DNA from 4 places in the Gibbsiella quercinecans genome. Region 4 is predicted to be linked to each of the others. Evidence: predicted binding sites of a transcription regulator. Region 4 holds the regulator's gene; each other region holds the start of a gene.

Region 1 (4,430 bases), 890 kb from region 4:
CGGTTTTATCGCCGATTACCCGATTCTTTTGCTGGATGAACCCACCGCGTCTCTCGACAGCGCCAACAGCGATGCCGTGGTGCAGTTGATCGAAGAAGCCCGCGCGCGCGGCGCCGCCATCGTCGGTATTTTCCACGATGATGCCGTACGCGAGCGCCTGGCCGATCGCCTGCACGTAATGAAGCCTCTCCACCAGGAAATGCAAGCATGATTATCAATAACGTTCAGTTAGTGTTGGAAAATGAGGTCGTTTGCGGTTCGTTAGAGATACAGAACGGGCTGATCGGCAGCATCAGCGATTCTGGCAGTGCGTTGCCCGAGGCACTAGACGGTGAAGGGGGCTTCCTGCTGCCGGGCCTGGTCGAGTTGCATACCGACAACCTCGACAAGTTTTTTACCCCGCGCCCCAAGGTTGACTGGCCGGCCTATTCGGCGATGAGCAGCCACGATGCGCTGATGGTGGCCAGCGGCATTACCACCGTGTTGGACGCGATCGCCGTGGGCGACGTGCGCGACGGCGGCCACCGCCTTGATAACCTCACCAAGATGATTGATGCCATCCGCCATAGCCAGGAACAGGGCCTGAACCGCGCCGAACATCGGCTGCATCTGCGCTGTGAGCTGCCGTATGACGCCACGGTGCCGCTGTTTGAGCAACTGATGCATACGCCCGGGCTATCGCTGGTATCGCTGATGGACCATTCCCCCGGCCAGCGCCAGTACACCTCGTTGCAGAAATACCGCGAGTACTTTCAGGGCAAATACCAACTCAATAACCAGCAGATGGCCGAATTTGAAGAGCAACAGACGCGCCTGGCGGCCCTCTGGTCGCAGCCCAACCGGCGGGCGATCGCCGCGCTGTGCCGCGAACAGGGGATTGCGCTGGCCAGCCATGACGACGCGACGGCGGAGCACGTTGACGAATCGCAGCAGATTGGCAGCGCCATTGCCGAATTCCCGACAACCGAGGCCGCCGCGCAGCGTTCCCGCGAACTGGGGCTGTTGGTATTGATGGGGGCGCCCAACGTGGTGCGCGGTGGTTCGCATTCCGGCAACGTCTCGGCGATACAGCTGGCGCAACAGGGCCTGCTGGATATTCTTTCCTCTGACTATTATCCCGCCAGCCTGCTCGATGCCGCGTTCCGTCTGGCCCAGGATGACAGTGCCCCCTATGACCTGCCGCGCGCCGTGGCGCTATTGACGCGCAACCCGGCGCACGCCGTTGGGCTGCGCGATCGCGGCGTGATCGCGCAAGGGCTGCGTGCCGATTTGGTGCTGGCGCATACCCGGCACGGCCATGCGCATGTCCGGCATGTGTGGGCGCAAGGCCGGAAGGTGTACTGATGGCGCGCTTAATCTGGCTGATGGGCGCATCGGGCGCGGGCAAGGACAGCCTGCTCAATGCGCTACGCGAGCAGCCGATTGACAATATGCTGGTGGCGCACCGCTATATCACCCGCGCCGCGGACGCCGGCGGTGAAAATCACCTGGCGCTGAGCGAAGCCGAATTTTTGCGCCGCCGCGCGCGCGGGCTGTTTGCCCTTGATTGGCAGGCGCACCGCTACCGCTATGCGCTGGGAATCGAAGTGGATCTGTGGCTGGCGCAGGGGTGGGATGTGATCGTCAACGGTTCCAGGCTGCATCTGCCGCAGGCGGCGGCGCGCTATGGCGCACAGTTGCTGCCGGTGTGCCTGCAGGTCTCGGCGGCGGTGCTGGCGAAGCGCCTGCATGAGCGTGGCCGGGAAAGCGACAGCGAGATTGAACAACGGCTGCAGCGCGCACGCGAAGCCGCGCCGACGCACGGCCTGCAGTTGAGTAACGACGGGCCGTTGGCCGCCACGGTGGCGACGCTGCGCCGGCTGCTGGAGGAAAACGCATGAGGCTCACCTTTTTGGGCACCGGCGGGGCGCAACAGGTGCCGGTCTTTGGCTGTGATTGCCTTAGCTGCCGGCGGGCTGAGCAACTGCCGTTATACCGGCGCGGCCCCTGTAGCGCGCTGATCCAGTGTGACGGGGAGAGCACCCTGCTGGATGCCGGGCAGTGCCATTTGGAACAGCGCTTTCGGCCAGGCGAGCTGCAGCGCATCCTGCTGACCCACTATCATATGGATCACGTTCAGGGGCTGTTCCCGCTGCGCTGGGGTGTGGGCGCCGCTATCCCAGTGTATGGGCCGCCGGATGACGCCGGTTGCGACGATCTGTTCAAACACCCGGGGTTATTGGCCTTTCAGCCGCCGGTCACGCCGTTTGTGGCGATGGCGTTCGGGGCGTTGAGCGTCACGCCCATCCCGCTGATTCACTCGAAGCTGACCTACGGCTACCTGCTTGATTACCGGGGCCGGCGGTTGGCCTGGTTGTGCGACACCGCCGGCCTGCCGGCGCAAAGCCTGCAGTTTTTGCGTACGCAGCCGCTCACGCACCTGGTGCTGGACTGCAGCTACCCACCCACGCAGCCCGCGCCGCGCAACCACAACGATGTCACCCAGGCATTGGCGATTTGCCAGGCGCTGTCACCCGCACAGTGCTGGTTCACCCATTTAAGCCATGAAGTGGATAACTGGCTGATCGATAACGCTTTGCCGCCCGGGATGGCCGCCGCTTACGACGGCCAGATCCTGGCGTTATAGGTTGTCGTGGTTTGTTCATCTTTTAATCATTTAACGGTCATAAAGACATCACATTGCTTGCCCTTAATAAGTGGCAACCTTCACGTTTAATAAACGGATACCAAGATGGCACAGGCACTATTGAAATCCGCTCCTGAATACAGCACGCCGCTGCGGCCGGTCCGCCAGGCACGGGTGCTCTCCGTGCGCGGGCTGGGCAAAGCCTGGACGGCGCAGCGCCGGGTACTGGACGATATCAACTTCGATCTGCACGCCGGCGAGTTGGTGGCAGTGATTGGCCGCTCCGGGGCGGGGAAATCGACGCTGTTGCACATGCTCAACGGCACCATTTCCGCCACTGACGGCGAAATCATCAATTACGGCGCTAATGGCGAGCAGCAGGATGTGATCAAGCTGAACAGCCGTCAAATGCGCCAGTGGCGCACTGACTGCGGTATGATCTTCCAGGATTTTTGCCTGGTACCCCGCCTGGATGTGCTCACCAACGTATTGCTCGGCCGCCTTAGCCAAACCTCAACGCTCAAATCCATCTTCCGCGTGTTCTCCGACGAAGACCGCGCCCGCGCCATTGAACTGCTGCAATGGTTAAACATGTTGCCGCAGGCTTTGCAGCGTGCGGAAAACCTCTCCGGCGGCCAGATGCAGCGCGTCGCGATTTGCCGCGCACTGATGCAGCAGCCAAAAATCCTGCTGGCCGATGAGCCGGTGGCCTCACTCGATCCGAAAAATACCCGCCGCATCATGGATGTGCTGAGCGAAGTGAGCCAGAAAGGGATCAGTGTGATGGTCAACCTGCATTCGGTTGAGCTGGTGAAAAGCCACTGTACGCGGGTGATTGGCATTGCCCAAGGCCGCATTGTGTTTGACGGCCACCCCACACAATTAGACGAAACGCTGCTTCAGACGCTGTATGGCGATGAGGTTAATCAACTGAATTAACACTTTTTTGCACCCTTTATTTTTTAATACAACAGCAGGCGACAACATGAAAAAGATCCTTGGTTTGACCACGATGTTAACCGGCGCGCTGATGGCATTTGGCGTTGCTGCAGCCCCCACAGAGCTTAACCTGGGAATTTTGGGCGGGCAGAATGCCACACAGCAGATCGGTGATAATCAGTGCGTCAAACAGTTCTTCGATAAAGAGCTGGGCGTTGAGACCCGGCTGCGCAACTCTTCCGACTACACCGGTGTGATCCAAGGGCTGCTGGGCGGCAAAGTGGACCTGGTGCTGAGTATGTCCCCGTCATCCTTTGCCTCGGTGTACCTCAAAGATCCTAACGCGGTGGATATCGTCGGGATCGCGGTGGACGATAAAGACCAGTCGCGCGGCTATCATTCGGTGGTGGTGGTCAAAGCCGACAGCCCCTACAAAAAACTGGAAGATCTGAAAGGGAAATCCTTTGGTTTTGCCGATCCGGATTCCACCTCTGGCTTCCTGATCCCCGATCAAACGTTTAAAAAGACGTTTGGCGGCAATAGCGACGACAAATACAACAACTTTTTCTCCAGCGTCACCTTCTCCGGCGGCCATGAGCAGGACATCCTCGGTGTGCTGAACGGCCAGTTTGACGGCGCCGTTACCTGGACATCGATGGTGGGGGATTACAACACCGGCTATACCGTGGGTGCCTTTACCCGCCTGATCCGGATGGATCACCCCAATCTGATGCAGCAAATCCGCATTATCTGGCAATCGCCGCTGATCCCGAACGGCCCGGTGCTGGTCAGCAACAAACTGCCGGCGGATTTTAAACAAAAAGTGGTTGCCGCCATTCACAAGCTGGATAAAGAACAGCACGCC
Region 2 (4,430 bases), 830 kb from region 4:
CATCGATCACCGGGAAAGTATCAAAGAAGGCGTAAACCAGGTTCACCACCAGCAAGAAGAAGCTCACTGGGGTAATCAGCGGCAGCACCAGGTTGAAAAAACGCCGCACCGGGCCGGCGCCGTCGATCGCCGCCGCTTCCACCAGCGAGCGCGGGATAGACTGCAACGCCGCCAGGAAAAACAGGAAGTTGTAGCTGATCTGCTGCCATACCGAAGCCAGCACCACCAGGAACATCGCCTGCCCGCTGTTTTGCGCATGGTTCCAGTCATAGCCCAGCCCATGCAGCACATAGGTAATCAGCCCCAGGCCGGGGTTGAACAGGAAGATCCACAGCACCGCCGCCACCGCCGGCGCCACCGCGTAAGGCAGGATCAGCAACGTGCGGTAGATGCGGCTGCCGCGGATCACATAGTCCACCAGCGCCGCCAAAAACAGGGAAACCACTAGCCCAATGCCCGCAACCAGAAAGCTGAACACCAGCGTGGTGTAAAACGAATCCAGATACAGCGGATCGCTGAACAGTTGGCGGAAGTTCTCCAGGCCGACGAACTGGCTGGAAATGCCGAACGGATCGAGAGTTTGTACCGAGTACCACAGCGCTTCACCGGCGGGCCATAAGAAAAAGACGGCGGTTATCAGCAACTGCGGCAGCACCAACAGATAAGGCAGCCAGCTACAGCCGAAACCAGGGCGGGACGAGGACATAGAGTTAACCGTTAGTTAGTTGGGCCGCGTTGCCGCCGCCCGCACTGCCCCCTCTTCCCGCTGGGGAGAGGAGGGGGATCGATCGTATTTGCCGCAAATAAGCCGGCAAACGCATTACTTGGTTGAGGCCTCAAAGCGGCTCAGCAAAGCATCGCCGCGCTGTACGGCGGTATCCAGCGCTTGCTGTGGGGTTTTCTTGCCGGTCCAGACGCTTTCCAGTTCTTCGTCCACAACGGTACGGATCTGCGGCATATTGCCCAGGCGCAGGCCCTTGGTGAACGGCAACGGTGGTTTATTCAGCATCTGGCGCGTCGCCACATCGGCGCCGGGGTTCTTACCGTAGAAGCCCTGCTGCTTGCTCAGTTCATAAGCGGCAGTGGTAATCGGCAGGTAGCCGGTTTTCTGGTGCCATTCGGCGGCGATTTCCGGCTGCGCCAGGAACTGCAGGAATTCAGCAACGCCTTTGTAGGTTGCGGCATCTTTGCCGTTCATCACCCACAGGCTGGCGCCGCCGATAATGGCATTCTGCGGCGCTTCTTTAACGTCAGCGTCGTAAGGCATCATGCCCACGCCGAAGTTAAACTTGGCGTAGTGTTTAATATCCGCCAACGAGCCGGAAGACGCGGTGGTAATGGCGCAGTCGCCGCTGTAGAACTTCTCGGTCGATTCATCCTTGCGGCCAAAATAGGTGAAATCCCCTTTCTTGTTCATCTCTTCCAGCATGGCGATGTGCTTCACCTGCAGCGGCTTGTTGAATTCCAACCGGGCGCTGGTGCCGCCAAAGCCGTTATTTTCCGTAGCAAACGGCACGCCGTGCCAGGCGCTGAAGTTCTCCAGTTGGATCCAGCCCTGCCAGCCGCTGGCATAGCCGCATTTCACGCCGGCAGCCCGCAGCTTAGCGGTAGCGGAAGCCAGCGCCTGCCAGGTTTTTGGCGGCTGCTCAGGATCTAACCCGGCTTTTTTGAACGCATCTTTGTTGTAATACAGCACTGGCGTCGAGCTGTTAAACGGCTGCGAAAGCAAGTGGCCGCTCTTGTTGTCGGTGTAGTAGCCGGATACGGTCGGCACAAAAACCGACTCATCAAACTTGATGCCGGCATCGCTGAATACCTGGTACACCGGCTTGATGGCCTTGCTCGCCATCATGGTCGCCGTGCCCACTTCGTACACCTGCAGGATGGCTGGCGATTTGCCTGAACGATAAGCGGCAATCCCCGCCGCCAGGCTCTGTTCATAGTTGCCTTTGTAGACCGGCACCACTTTGTAATCACTGTGCGCCTGGTTGAAGCGTTCCGCCAGGGAGTCCACTTCTTTGCCAAGTTGGCCTTCCATCGAGTGCCAGAAGGGGATCTCGGTCGCCGCCAGTGCCTGGGAACTGACCGCCAGGGCCAGCGTAACGCACAGCGTGGTTTTACGAATAGCGTAGGTGAGCATGCCTAACTCCTGAAAAAGCTGGTGGGGCAATATGCGCGTGAGCGAAAAGAATCAGTTTTTGTTCGGGAGCTAACATGCCATGCGCGCATGACAGAAAAATAACTAAAAGATGACAGCGGCGTGACAGCAGGGTGAAGTGCAGATTGCGATTTGATGTCGGCGGCAAGGGAAGCGCCCCTTGCCGCCGCAGGCATTACAGTGAACGGCGCAGGCGGGCGACCGCTTCCTGCATCTGTTGCTCGGAAGCGGTGGCGAACGACAGGCGGAACGTCGCGCGATCCGGGTTATCCGCAAAAAAATATTCCCCCGGCACAAACACCACGCCCTGCTCCAGCGTGGTGGCCAACCACTCGGTGGCGTTGAACGGCTGGCGGAAGCGCGCCCACAGGAACATCCCGCCCTTCGGCCGGACGAAGCTGATGTAATCGCCCAGCTCTTGCTCCATCAGCCCGGCCAGCAGTTCGCCTTTTTCTTTATAGGCGGCGCGGATTTTGTCGATCTGCCCCGGCAGGCGATCCAGCCCCAGATAACATTCGACGATGCTCTGCGATAACGCGCTGGCGTGCAGATCGGCCGCCTGCTTGATGATCGCCACCTTGTGCAACAGCGCCGGCGGCATGATCGCCCAGCCCAGGCGCAGGCCCGGCGCTAGGATCTTCGAGAAGGTCGAAGTGTAGATGATGTTGTCGGTATGGCCCAGCACCTGCTGCGCAATCTGGAACAGCGTGGCGTGGCGCTCTTGCGTAAAGCGCAGTTCGCCGTAGGGATCATCTTCAATAATCAGGAAATGGTGTTCGGCCGCCAGTTTCACCAACTGCTCGCGGCGTGGCGCGCTCAGCGTCAGGCCGCTCGGGTTGCCAAAGTTTGGCACCACATACACACCCTTGATTTTGCGGGTTTTCAGCAGCTCGGCCAGTTCATCAACCACCATGCCGTCGCTGTCGGAAGACACCGACATCACGTTGGCTTCCGCCAGTTCCAGCGTTTGCAGCGCCGCCAGATAGGTCGGGCGTTCTACCACAAACACATCACCGGGGTTCACCACTGCGCGCATCACCAGATCCAGCGCCTGCTGCGAGCCGGCGGTGACCATCACATCTTCCGGCCGCGCCGTAATACCGCGTGCGGTGCACAGCGTGCAGATACGCTCACGCAGCACCGGGCTGCCTTCGGTCAGGCCATACTGGAAGGCGCTTTTCGGCTGCTCGGTGATAGCCTGCTGGGTGGCGATGCTCAGGCCTTCAAAATCGAACAGTGCGTCAGAAGGAATGCCGCCGGCCAGTGAGATAACGTGCGGCATTTTACTGTGTTTAAGCAATTCGCGAATTGCCGAACTTTTAACATTAACGATACGTTGCGCGAGGAGTCCTTCGGTACTCATTGTTCTCTTTTCTCGTAATCATGAACAAAAACGGGCGCAATACATTGCGCCCTTCTCTTGTATACCCTGGTTGCCTGGCGAGGGTTATCTCGTTACCCCCCCAGATAGGCCGATCTCACTGCTTCATTGGCCAACAATGCGGCACCGGTATCTTCCAACACCACGCGGCCATTTTCCAGCACATATCCGCGATCTGCCAGTTTCAACGCCTGATTGGCGTTTTGCTCGACCAGGAAGATGGTCATGCCTTCTTCGCGCAGTTGCTGGATGATGTCGAAAATCTGCTGGATAATGATCGGCGCCAGGCCCAGCGAAGGCTCATCCAGCAGCAACAGCTTCGGCTGGCTCATCAGCGCCCGGCCGATCGCCAACATCTGCTGCTCGCCGCCCGACATGGTGCCGGAACGTTGGCTACGGCGCTCCAACAGGCGCGGGAACAGGCTGAACACCCGTTCAATACGCTGCTGATACTGCTGGCGCTCGGCAAAGAAGCCGCCCATCGCCAGGTTCTCTTCTACCGTCATGCGGGAAAACACCCGCCGCCCTTCCGGCACAATGGCCACCGCTTCACGCATAATGCGCGACGTTTGCCATTGGGTGATATCCTGCCCCAAAAAGGTGATGGTGCCTTCGGTGGCGCGCGGTTCACCGCACAGCGTGCCCAGCAAAGTGGTTTTGCCGGCACCGTTAGCGCCAATCAGGGTGACGATCTCGCCCTGCTGGATGTTCAGACTAACCTGATGCAGCGCCTGAATTTTGCCATAATGGGCGGATACTTGATTAAATGACAACATAACGCGTTAAGCCTCGCCCAGATAGGCCCGGATCACATCCGGGTTATTACGAATTTCTTCCGGCGTGCCGTGTGCCAACGGCGTTCCCTGATTCACCACGTAGATGCGATCGGAA
Region 3 (4,430 bases), 860 kb from region 4:
GCTGGCATGCGCCTCTTTCGTCATCGCTGTCAGCACCACCTTGCCCGGCTGTGATTGGTCAGCGGCGACCAGCATATGGTAATCCGGCCCGATGCCGTCGGCGTATTGGGCAATTTGTTTCATCGCCCCTGGTTTGAACATCCAGTCGTAGTCATAGTTGACCCACTTGCCGTCCGGCTGCTGTTGGTAAGTTTCATGCCAGTCGGTATAGGCGATCAGCTGTATCAGCTTCAAATCCATCCCCATGGCGGGTTCTAGCGTGTTCTTGATGCGTTTCAATTCGTTGGCGTCGAAGCATTGCAGGTAGACGTTGTCGTTTTTGCCGGTATAGCCATACTGCTTCAGCACCGCCAACACCTTGCTGGAAATATCTTTGCCTTCCTGCCGGTGGAACCACGGCGCTTTGATTTCCGGGTAGATACCGATATTTTTGCCGGTGGAGTGGTTCAGGCCCTGAACAAACTCGATTTCTTCCTGGAAAGTATGCACACGGAAGCTCGACTTGCCCATCGGGAAGCGGCCGGGGTAGCTTTGCACCGCTTTGCCGTCCTTGATGGTGAACCCTTCGGTGAACGCCAGCGATTTGATCTCCGCCAGGGTGAAATCGATGGCGTAATAGCGGCCGTCTTTACGCATGCGATCCGGGAAGCGTTGCGCCACGTCGGTTACGCGATCCAGATAGTGATCGTGCAGCACCACCAGCTCGTCATCTTTGGTCATCACCAGATCTTGTTCAAGGAAATCGGCGCCTTGCGCATAGGCCATCGCCTTGGCCGACAGGGTATGTTCCGGCAGATAACCGCTGGCGCCGCGATGGGCAATCACCAGCTTATCGGCGGCGTAGGCCGTGCTATTCATTGCGGCGGCGAACAAGATGCCCGCCAACAAGGTATTGATCTGAGTCCGCATGTTCTTCTCCATAAGTGCACCGGGAATAAAAAGGCCGCAATGCGGCCTGTAAAGGTTACTGCGGCTATATGACAGTTAGCCGCGTTTGTTGGCCAGCGCGGCGTGGTGCTTCTTCTCGCTTAGCATGGTCAGCAGCAGCAGGATAACCGCCAGCATGCTGCCGCCGATCATCACCATAAAGCCGCCGTCCCAGCCGAAGAAATCCACTGTGTAGCCGACGATGGCGCTGGCGGCCACCGAACCGCCCAGGTAGCCGAACAGGCCGGTGAAGCCCGCCGCCGTGCCGGCGGCTTTCTTCGGCGCCAGCTCCAGCGCGTGCCGGCCGATCAGCATGACCGGGCCGTAAATCAGGAAGCCGATAACCAACATACACATCATATCCACCGTCGGGTTGCCGGGCGGGTTCAGCCAGAACACGATGGTGGCGATGGTCACCAGCGTCATGAAGAACACGCCGGTGGCGCCGCGGTTGCCTTTGAACACTTTGTCCGACATCCAGCCGCACAGCAACGTGCCGGGAATACCGGCATATTCGTACAGGAAGTAAGCCCAGGATGATTTATCCAGCGCGAAGTGCTTCACCTCTTTCAGATAGGTCGGCGACCAGTCCAGCACGCCGTAGCGCAGCAGATAGACAAACACGTTGGCGACGGCGATGTACCACAGCAGTTTGTTTGGCAGTACGTACTGCATGAAGATTTGTTTTGCGGTCAGCTCCTGTTCCGCTTCTTCGCTGTAATCGCTCGGGTAGTCGTTTTTGTATTCTTCAATCGGCGGCAGGCCGCAGGATTGCGGGGTATCGCGCATCAGGCCGAAGGCGATCAGCGCGACCAGAACTGCGCCGAAGGCCGGCATATACAGCGCCGCATGCCAGTCGTTGAACCACGCCATCCCCAGTAGGAACAGCAGCGGCGGCAGGCCGCCGCCCACGTTATGAGCGCAGTTCCACACCGAAACGATGCTGCCGCGTTCTTTTTGCGACCACCAGTGCACCATGGTACGGCCGCATGGCGGCCACCCCATGCCCTGGAACCAGCCGCACAGGAACAGCAGCACAAACATGACGGCGATACTGGAAGTCGCCCAGGGCACAAAACCCATAAACAGCATCACCGCCGCCGCCAGGATCAGCCCGGCGGGCAGGAACACGCGCGGGTTGGAACGATCGGATACCGAACCCATGATAAATTTGGAAAACCCATAGGCGATGGAAATGCCGGACAGCGCAAAGCCCAGATCGCCACGGCTAAAGCCTTGATCGATCAGGTATGGCATCGCCAGGGTAAAGTTTTTACGCACCAGATAGTAAGCGGCATAACCGAAGAAAATCCCCATAAAAATCTGCCAGCGCAGTTTGCGGTAGAGCGGGTCTACCTGTTCTGCCGGCACACGGGCGGTGTGGGCTGCGGGCTTGAAAATACTCAACATTCTTGCCTCCGATGGCTTGTATTGTTTATGTCATCAACCGTTCGTTGTGAGGGAGAGAGGTCGCGTTATCAGGATCATGTTTCATCACCGGCGCCATCCTAGAGAAAGCCCGGAGTGCCAACTGTGATGAATCGCGCATTTGTTACAGTTTTATGAAGGCATGGCGGATTTTGAGTGATTCGTTAACGTTATGAAATAGATATGCAGCTGCAAGGCGTGATGATGTTCACAAATATGGTTTTTTATGGACATTGTATTTTCGTTTCTTGCTCGTTTTTGTTTCTTATCAAACAAAAACCCCACGAATTGTGGATAAATAAACCCATAACCACAGCGTTTGGGGGCTTAAATGGGCCACAATGCACCTGGCAGCGAAACGGATGTGATCATTATCGGCGGCGGAGCGACCGGGGCGGGGATCGCCCGTGACTGCGCGCGCCGTGGCCTGCGCTGCATCCTGTTGGAACGGTATGACATCGCCACTGGGGCCACCGGGCGCAATCATGGCCTGTTGCACAGCGGCGCGCGCTATGCGGTAACGGATAGCGAATCCGCGCGCGAATGTATTGAAGAAAATCGCATCCTCAAGCGTATCGCCCACCACTGTATCGAACGCACCGACGGCCTGTTTATCACGCTGCCGCAGGATTCGCTGGACTACCAGCAGCAGTTTATCGCCGCCTGCCGGCAGGCGGACATTGACGCGCAGGCTATCGATCCGCAACTGGCGCGGCGCCTGGAGCCGGCGGCCAATCCGGCGTTAATCGGCGCAGTGCGGGTGCCTGACGGCACGGTCGATCCATTCCGCCTGACCGCCGCCAATATGCTCGACGCCCGTGAACACGGCGCGCAAATCTTCACTTATCATCAGGTGACCGGCCTGCTGCGCAGCGGCGATCGGGTGACCGGCGTGCGCGTTTTCGACCATCAGTCGGCGCGGCAGTACGCCCTTCATGCCCCAGTGGTGGTTAACGCAGCCGGCATTTGGGGCCAGCAAATTGCGGAATATGCCGAGCTGCGCGTGCGTATGTTCCCGGCTAAAGGGGCATTGCTGATCCTTGGGCACCGTATCAATAACATGGTGATCAACCGCTGCCGCAAACCGGCGGACGCCGACATCCTGGTGCCCGGCGATACCATCTCGCTGATTGGCACGACCTCAACCCACATTGATTACGACCAGATCGACAATATGGTGGTGACGCCGCAGGAAGTGGAGATCCTGATCCGCGAAGGCGCGCTGTTGGCGCCGGCGCTGGCGCAGACCCGTATCCTGCGGGCTTATGCCGGGGTGCGGCCGCTGGTGGCCAGCGATGACGATCCTTCCGGGCGCAACGTCAGCCGTGGCATCGTATTGCTGGATCACGCCGCCCGCGACGGGCTGGAAGGCTTTATCACCATCACCGGCGGCAAGCTGATGACCTACCGCCTGATGGCCGAATGGGCCACCGATAAGGTATGTGAAAAACTCGGGGTTAACGTGTCGTGCAGCACCGCAGCGGCCGCGTTGCCCGGCTCCGAGCACACGGCGGAAGAAACGGCGCGCGGTGCGGCCGGCCTGCCCGCCAGCATTCGCGGCTCGGCTGTATACCGCCACGGCGATCGCGCCGGCCAGGTTCCGGCTGGCAGCCGCCTGGACAACAGTCTGGTCTGTGAGTGCGAAGCCGTCACCGCCGGGGAAGTGCGCTACGCGGTGAGTGCATTGGCGGTGAATAACCTGATCGATCTTCGCCGCCGCACTCGCGTCGGCATGGGCACCTGCCAGGGCGAGCTGTGCGCCTGCCGCGCCGCCGGGTTGTTGGCGCACTTTAAGGCGGCCACGCCGCTGCAGTCGATCGCCCAGCTATCCCATTTCCTCAACGAACGTTGGAAGGGCGTGCGGCCCATCGCCTGGGGGGATGCGTTACGCGAAAGCGAATTCACCAGTTGGGTTTATCAGGGGCTGTGCGGGCTTGATGAACACGCTGGGCAGGAGGCCGAAGATGCAATTTGACGTGGTGGTGATTGGCGGCGGGTTAGCCGGCCTGAGCTGCGCGATCCGCCTGGCGGAACGCGGCAAGCGCTGCGCGGTGATCGGCGCCGGGCAAAGCGCG
Region 4 (4,430 bases):
TTGCTTGTGCTGCTCAAACACCTGTTCGGACAGCCGGCCGTAAATTTCGGTGCCGGTCAGCTCTTCCAGCAGTTCGGCGCGATCGTTGGCGTCGGCATTCAAAAAGGCGGCAAATTGCCCCTGCGACAGCATCATGGATTTGGTGAAGCGGCCGAAGTCCAGCCCGGTGATGGTGGCGATCAAATCCAGCTTGTCGCGCACTTTGTCGGCGATGATTTTGCCGTCTTCCAGCAGCGCCAGTTCAACCTTCGGCGCCTGCAGGTTGCCTTCCGCCTGGTTTTTGGCGCGGCGCTGGCTCCAGAAGGCGCGGTAGCCGATGCCTTTCACTTCAAATTCCACTTCGGCCAGCGATTCGGCGGTGTGGCGCGTCATCAGTTCGTTTTGGCTGGGGGAGACGTGCAGACGCGGCGTCTGGTGGTACAACGCCAGGCAGATGGCGTCCAGCAGCGTGGTTTTGCCGGCGCCGGTCGGCCCGGTGATGGCGAACAGCCCATTGCTGGCGAATGGCTCGGCGCTAAAATCGATTTTCCACTCGCCCTGCAGCGAGTTTAGGTTTTTTAAGCGCAGGCTCAGGATTTTCATGCGGAAGGCTCCTCATCGGGCTGCGCCAAGTTGGCCACCGTCTGCTGAAACAGCAGGCGGATACGTTGTTGCCGCAGTTCATCCATTTCCGGCTCCAGCGCCAGCCGCCGTTCAAAGACGTCGTCGACGCTCAATTCGTTCAGCGTTTCTTTGTCCTGCTGGGCGATCGCCAGCCGCCGCTGCTCCTTGCTGCGGCGTAGCAGCAGCACTTCCACCGGCAGCGCTTCCGTCATTTGCTGAATGCGCCGCTGAATATCGCTGAGGTAATCCTGGGTTGCCACCTCAATATCCAGCCATACCGGCAGTTCCCCCTGGTAATCGGCGAACGGTTGCAACTGCTGTTCGATCTGCTGCAAATCGCCTTTAATCAGCTGCATCGGCTGGAAGCACGGGATCGCCAGCGGCGTCACCTGCTGCAACTGGCCGTCGGCGAAGTCCACCAGGTAGACGCTTTTACCCGTGCCAAGCTCGTCAAAGCTGAGTGGGATCGGCGAGCCGCTGTAACGGATGTGTTCGCTCTTGGCCACCGTTTGCGCCCGGTGAATATGGCCCAGGGCGATATAATCCGCCGCCGGGAAGTGCTGGGCCGGGAAGGCATCCAGCGTGCCGATATAAATGTCACGCACCGAGTCGGAGGTGGTGACGCCGACGGTGGTCAGGTGCCCGGTGGCGACGATCGGCAGCGTGATGCCCAGCTCGGTACGGCGGTCACAGGCGGCCTGGTACAGCGCCTGGTAGTGGCGGGTAATGGCATCTTGCAGGGCGAGCTGTTTTTGCGCGCCGGATTCCCCCGCCTGGCTGGTGAGCAGATCGCGCGGGCGCAGGAAGGGGATAGCGCACAGCACGGCGCCGGGCTGGCCGTCCCGCTGGTGCAGTACCACGATCTGTCGCTCCAGATCGGCCTGTGCGCTGGCCACCACGGTAGTATTCAGGCAGGAAAGTAGCTCGCGCGATTCATTAAGCGTCGCCACGGAATCATGATTGCCGCCCAACACCACCAACTGGCAGCCGGTGTGCTGCAGCTCGACCACGAAGAGGTTGTACAGCTCGCGCGCATAGCTGGGGGGCGAGCCGCTGTCGAACAGATCGCCGGCGACGATCAGCGCATCCACCTGCTGTTGTTCCACCTGGGCGATCAGCCAGTGCAGAAAAGCCTGGTGCTCCGCGGCGCGGGTTTTGGTGAAAAAAAACTGGCCCAAGTGCCAATCAGACGTGTGAATCAGGCGCATGCGGCTCTCCCGTGGCGATATCATCCTGGCGGTGATTATAAGAGGAATAGGGCAGAAGTATGATATTTCTGTGTAAATTGTAATAATCGCTATGCTTATCCTGACCCCGCAATGCGGTTGCTATGGCGATTTGTTTCATAAATCTGTCATAAAACTGACGCATAATGGCGCCCGCAAACAAGGCTGAATTTATGCTACGTGGCTGCCGGTGGCGTTTATGCGCAACTGCAAAATGATGGCACGCGGCCTCACAGAACGTTAACACATTAGCAGGATTGACGATGGCAAGACGCATATTGGTGGTGGAAGACGAAGCGCCGATCCGCGAGATGGTGTGCTTTGTGTTGGAGCAAAATGGTTACCAACCGTTGGAAGCCGAGGATTATGACAGCGCCGTGACGCGCCTGTCTGAGCCGTTCCCTGATTTAGTGTTACTTGACTGGATGTTGCCCGGCGGCTCCGGTATCCAATTTATCAAACATATGAAGCGCGAAGCGCTGACCCGCGATATTCCTGTGATGATGCTGACCGCCCGCGGGGAAGAGGAAGACCGGGTGCGGGGCCTGGAGGTGGGGGCTGATGACTACATCACCAAGCCGTTTTCACCGAAAGAGCTGGTGGCGCGCATCAAAGCGGTCATGCGCCGTATCTCCCCGATGGCGGTAGATGATATGATCGAAATGCAAGGGCTGAGCCTGGATCCTTCATCGCACCGTGTTATGGCTAATGAGTTGGCTCTGGATATGGGCCCGACCGAATTCAAGCTGCTACACTTTTTCATGACTCATCCCGAGCGTGTTTATAGCCGTGAACAATTGCTTAATCACGTCTGGGGCACTAACGTGTATGTAGAAGACCGCACCGTTGACGTGCATATCCGCCGGCTGCGTAAGGCGCTGGAGAGCAGTGGTCATGACAAAATGGTTCAAACCGTTCGCGGCACTGGCTATCGGTTCTCAACGCGCTACTAGACTCATTGGTAACGCACAGGAGAACATAGCGTGCTAGAAAACCTATCCTGGAAGCGGCTGGCGCTGGAGCTGGCCCTTTTCTGTCTTCCCGCCTTGCTGTTGGGTTTGATCGTCGGCTATTTACCCTGGCTACTGTTGATTGCCGTACTGGCGGCGCTGGTCTGGAACTACTCTAACCAACTCAAACTTTCCCACTGGCTGTGGGTGGATCGCAGTATGACGCCGCCGCCCGGCCGCTGGAGCTGGGAGCCTCTGTTTTATGGCCTGTATCAAATGCAGCAGCGCAATCGCCGCCGCCGGCGTGAACTGGCGCTGCTGATCAAACGCTTTCGTAGCGGGGCCGAATCGCTGCCGGATGCACTGGTGATGACCACGGAAGAGGGCAATATCTTCTGGTGTAACGGCCTGGCGCAGCATTTGCTGGGCTTTCGCTGGCCCGAAGATAGCGGCCAGCACATCCTTAACCTGCTGCGCTACCCAGAGTTCACTCACTACCTGCAACAGCAGGAATTCAGTAAACCACTGACGTTGCAGTTGAATAATGAGCATTACGTGGAGTTCCGCGTGATGCCCTACGCCGAAGGGCAACTGCTGATGGTGGCGCGCGACGTCACCCAGATGCGCCAGTTGGAAGGCACGCGGCGCAACTTCTTCGCCAACGTCAGCCATGAGCTGCGTACGCCGCTAACGGTGCTGCAGGGCTATCTGGAAATGATGAGCGACGCCGAGCCGGGCGGCTCGATGCGCGGCAAAGCGCTGGCCACCATGCAGGAACAGACCAAGCGGATGGATGGCCTGGTCAAACAACTGTTGACCCTGTCGCGTATTGAAGCGGCGCCGCTGGTGGATATGCATGAGAAAGTCGATATGCCGCTGTTGCTGCGCGTATTGCAGCGTGAAGCACAGTCGCTAAGCCACGGCAACCATGAGATCAGCTTCCGGGTGAATGAACAGTTGAGCGTGTTTGGCAACGAAGATCAGTTGCGCAGCGCCGTTTCCAACTTGGTGTATAACGCGGTCAACCATACGCCGCCGGGCACCCATATCGAGGTGAGCTGGCAGCAAACCCCGCACGGCGCCGAGTTCCAGGTGAGCGACGATGGGCCCGGCATCGCCGCCGAGCATATCCCGCGCCTGACCGAGCGCTTTTACCGGGTGGACAAAGCCCGTTCACGCCAGACCGGCGGCAGCGGGCTGGGGCTGGCGATCGTCAAGCATGCCCTGAGCCACCACGATGCGCGGCTGGAAGTGCTCAGCGAACCCGGTATCGGCACCCGTTTTATCTTCACCCTGCCTAATCGGTTGATTGTGCCGGCGGCTTTATCAGAAAATGCGGTGAAACATTAACGCATGGGCCCGCTATGATCCGATTTACCCGCTGGGGGCTGCTTGGCCTGTTGTTGGTTGGCCGCAGCCTGTTGGCGCAACCCGACGGTATGCTGTCGGGCAACCTGTCCAGCGTCGGTTCCGATACGCTGGCTAACCTGATGGTGCTGTGGGGGCAGGATTTCAGCCAGCACTACCCGAACGTCAACCTGCAGATTCAGGCCGCCGGATCCTCCACCGCCCCTACGGCGCTGGCGGCCGGGGCGGCGCAGCTTGGCCCGATGAGCCGCCCGATGAAGGCGGCGGAAGTCTCGGCGTTCGA

Evidence for each region. Region 4 encodes PhoB, which activates phosphate uptake and scavenging genes when phosphate is short. Its sites were predicted from a motif close to CTGTCATAAAACTGNCNNAT; they were not measured.
Region 1: the regulator PhoB is predicted to act here: its motif matches at 2,661-2,680, upstream of phnC (phosphonate ABC transporter ATP-binding protein).
Region 2: the regulator PhoB is predicted to act here: its motif matches at 2,248-2,267, upstream of ugpB (sn-glycerol-3-phosphate ABC transporter substrate-binding protein UgpB).
Region 3: the regulator PhoB is predicted to act here: its motif matches at 2,477-2,496, upstream of glpT (glycerol-3-phosphate transporter).

Annotation. Positions count from the first base shown of each region.
Region 1 covers NZ_CP014136.1:565,781-570,210, reverse strand. Annotated here, with positions in the region: gene phnL (phosphonate C-P lyase system protein PhnL) at 1-211, shown strand, start outside; gene phnM (alpha-D-ribose 1-methylphosphonate 5-triphosphate diphosphatase) at 208-1,344, shown strand; gene phnN (ribose 1,5-bisphosphokinase) at 1,344-1,880, shown strand; gene phnP (phosphonate metabolism protein PhnP) at 1,877-2,626, shown strand; gene phnC (phosphonate ABC transporter ATP-binding protein) at 2,732-3,565, shown strand; gene phnD (phosphonate ABC transporter substrate-binding protein) at 3,612-4,430, shown strand, end outside.
Region 2 covers NZ_CP014136.1:2,291,414-2,295,843, forward strand. Annotated here, with positions in the region: gene ugpA (sn-glycerol-3-phosphate ABC transporter permease UgpA) at 1-706, opposite strand, end outside; gene ugpB (sn-glycerol-3-phosphate ABC transporter substrate-binding protein UgpB) at 821-2,140, opposite strand; gene ACN28Q_RS10635 (aminotransferase-like domain-containing protein) at 2,334-3,521, opposite strand; gene livF (high-affinity branched-chain amino acid ABC transporter ATP-binding protein LivF) at 3,614-4,315, opposite strand; gene livG (high-affinity branched-chain amino acid ABC transporter ATP-binding protein LivG) at 4,322-4,430, opposite strand, start outside.
Region 3 covers NZ_CP014136.1:2,318,678-2,323,107, reverse strand. Annotated here, with positions in the region: gene glpQ (glycerophosphodiester phosphodiesterase) at 1-909, opposite strand, end outside; gene glpT (glycerol-3-phosphate transporter) at 985-2,337, opposite strand; gene glpA (anaerobic glycerol-3-phosphate dehydrogenase subunit A) at 2,687-4,330, shown strand; gene glpB (glycerol-3-phosphate dehydrogenase subunit GlpB) at 4,320-4,430, shown strand, end outside.
Region 4 covers NZ_CP014136.1:1,458,565-1,462,994, reverse strand. Annotated here, with positions in the region: gene sbcC (exonuclease subunit SbcC) at 1-582, opposite strand, end outside; gene sbcD (exonuclease subunit SbcD) at 579-1,811, opposite strand; gene phoB (phosphate response regulator transcription factor PhoB) at 2,093-2,782, shown strand; gene phoR (phosphate regulon sensor histidine kinase PhoR) at 2,813-4,129, shown strand; gene ACN28Q_RS06750 (PstS family phosphate ABC transporter substrate-binding protein) at 4,144-4,430, shown strand, end outside.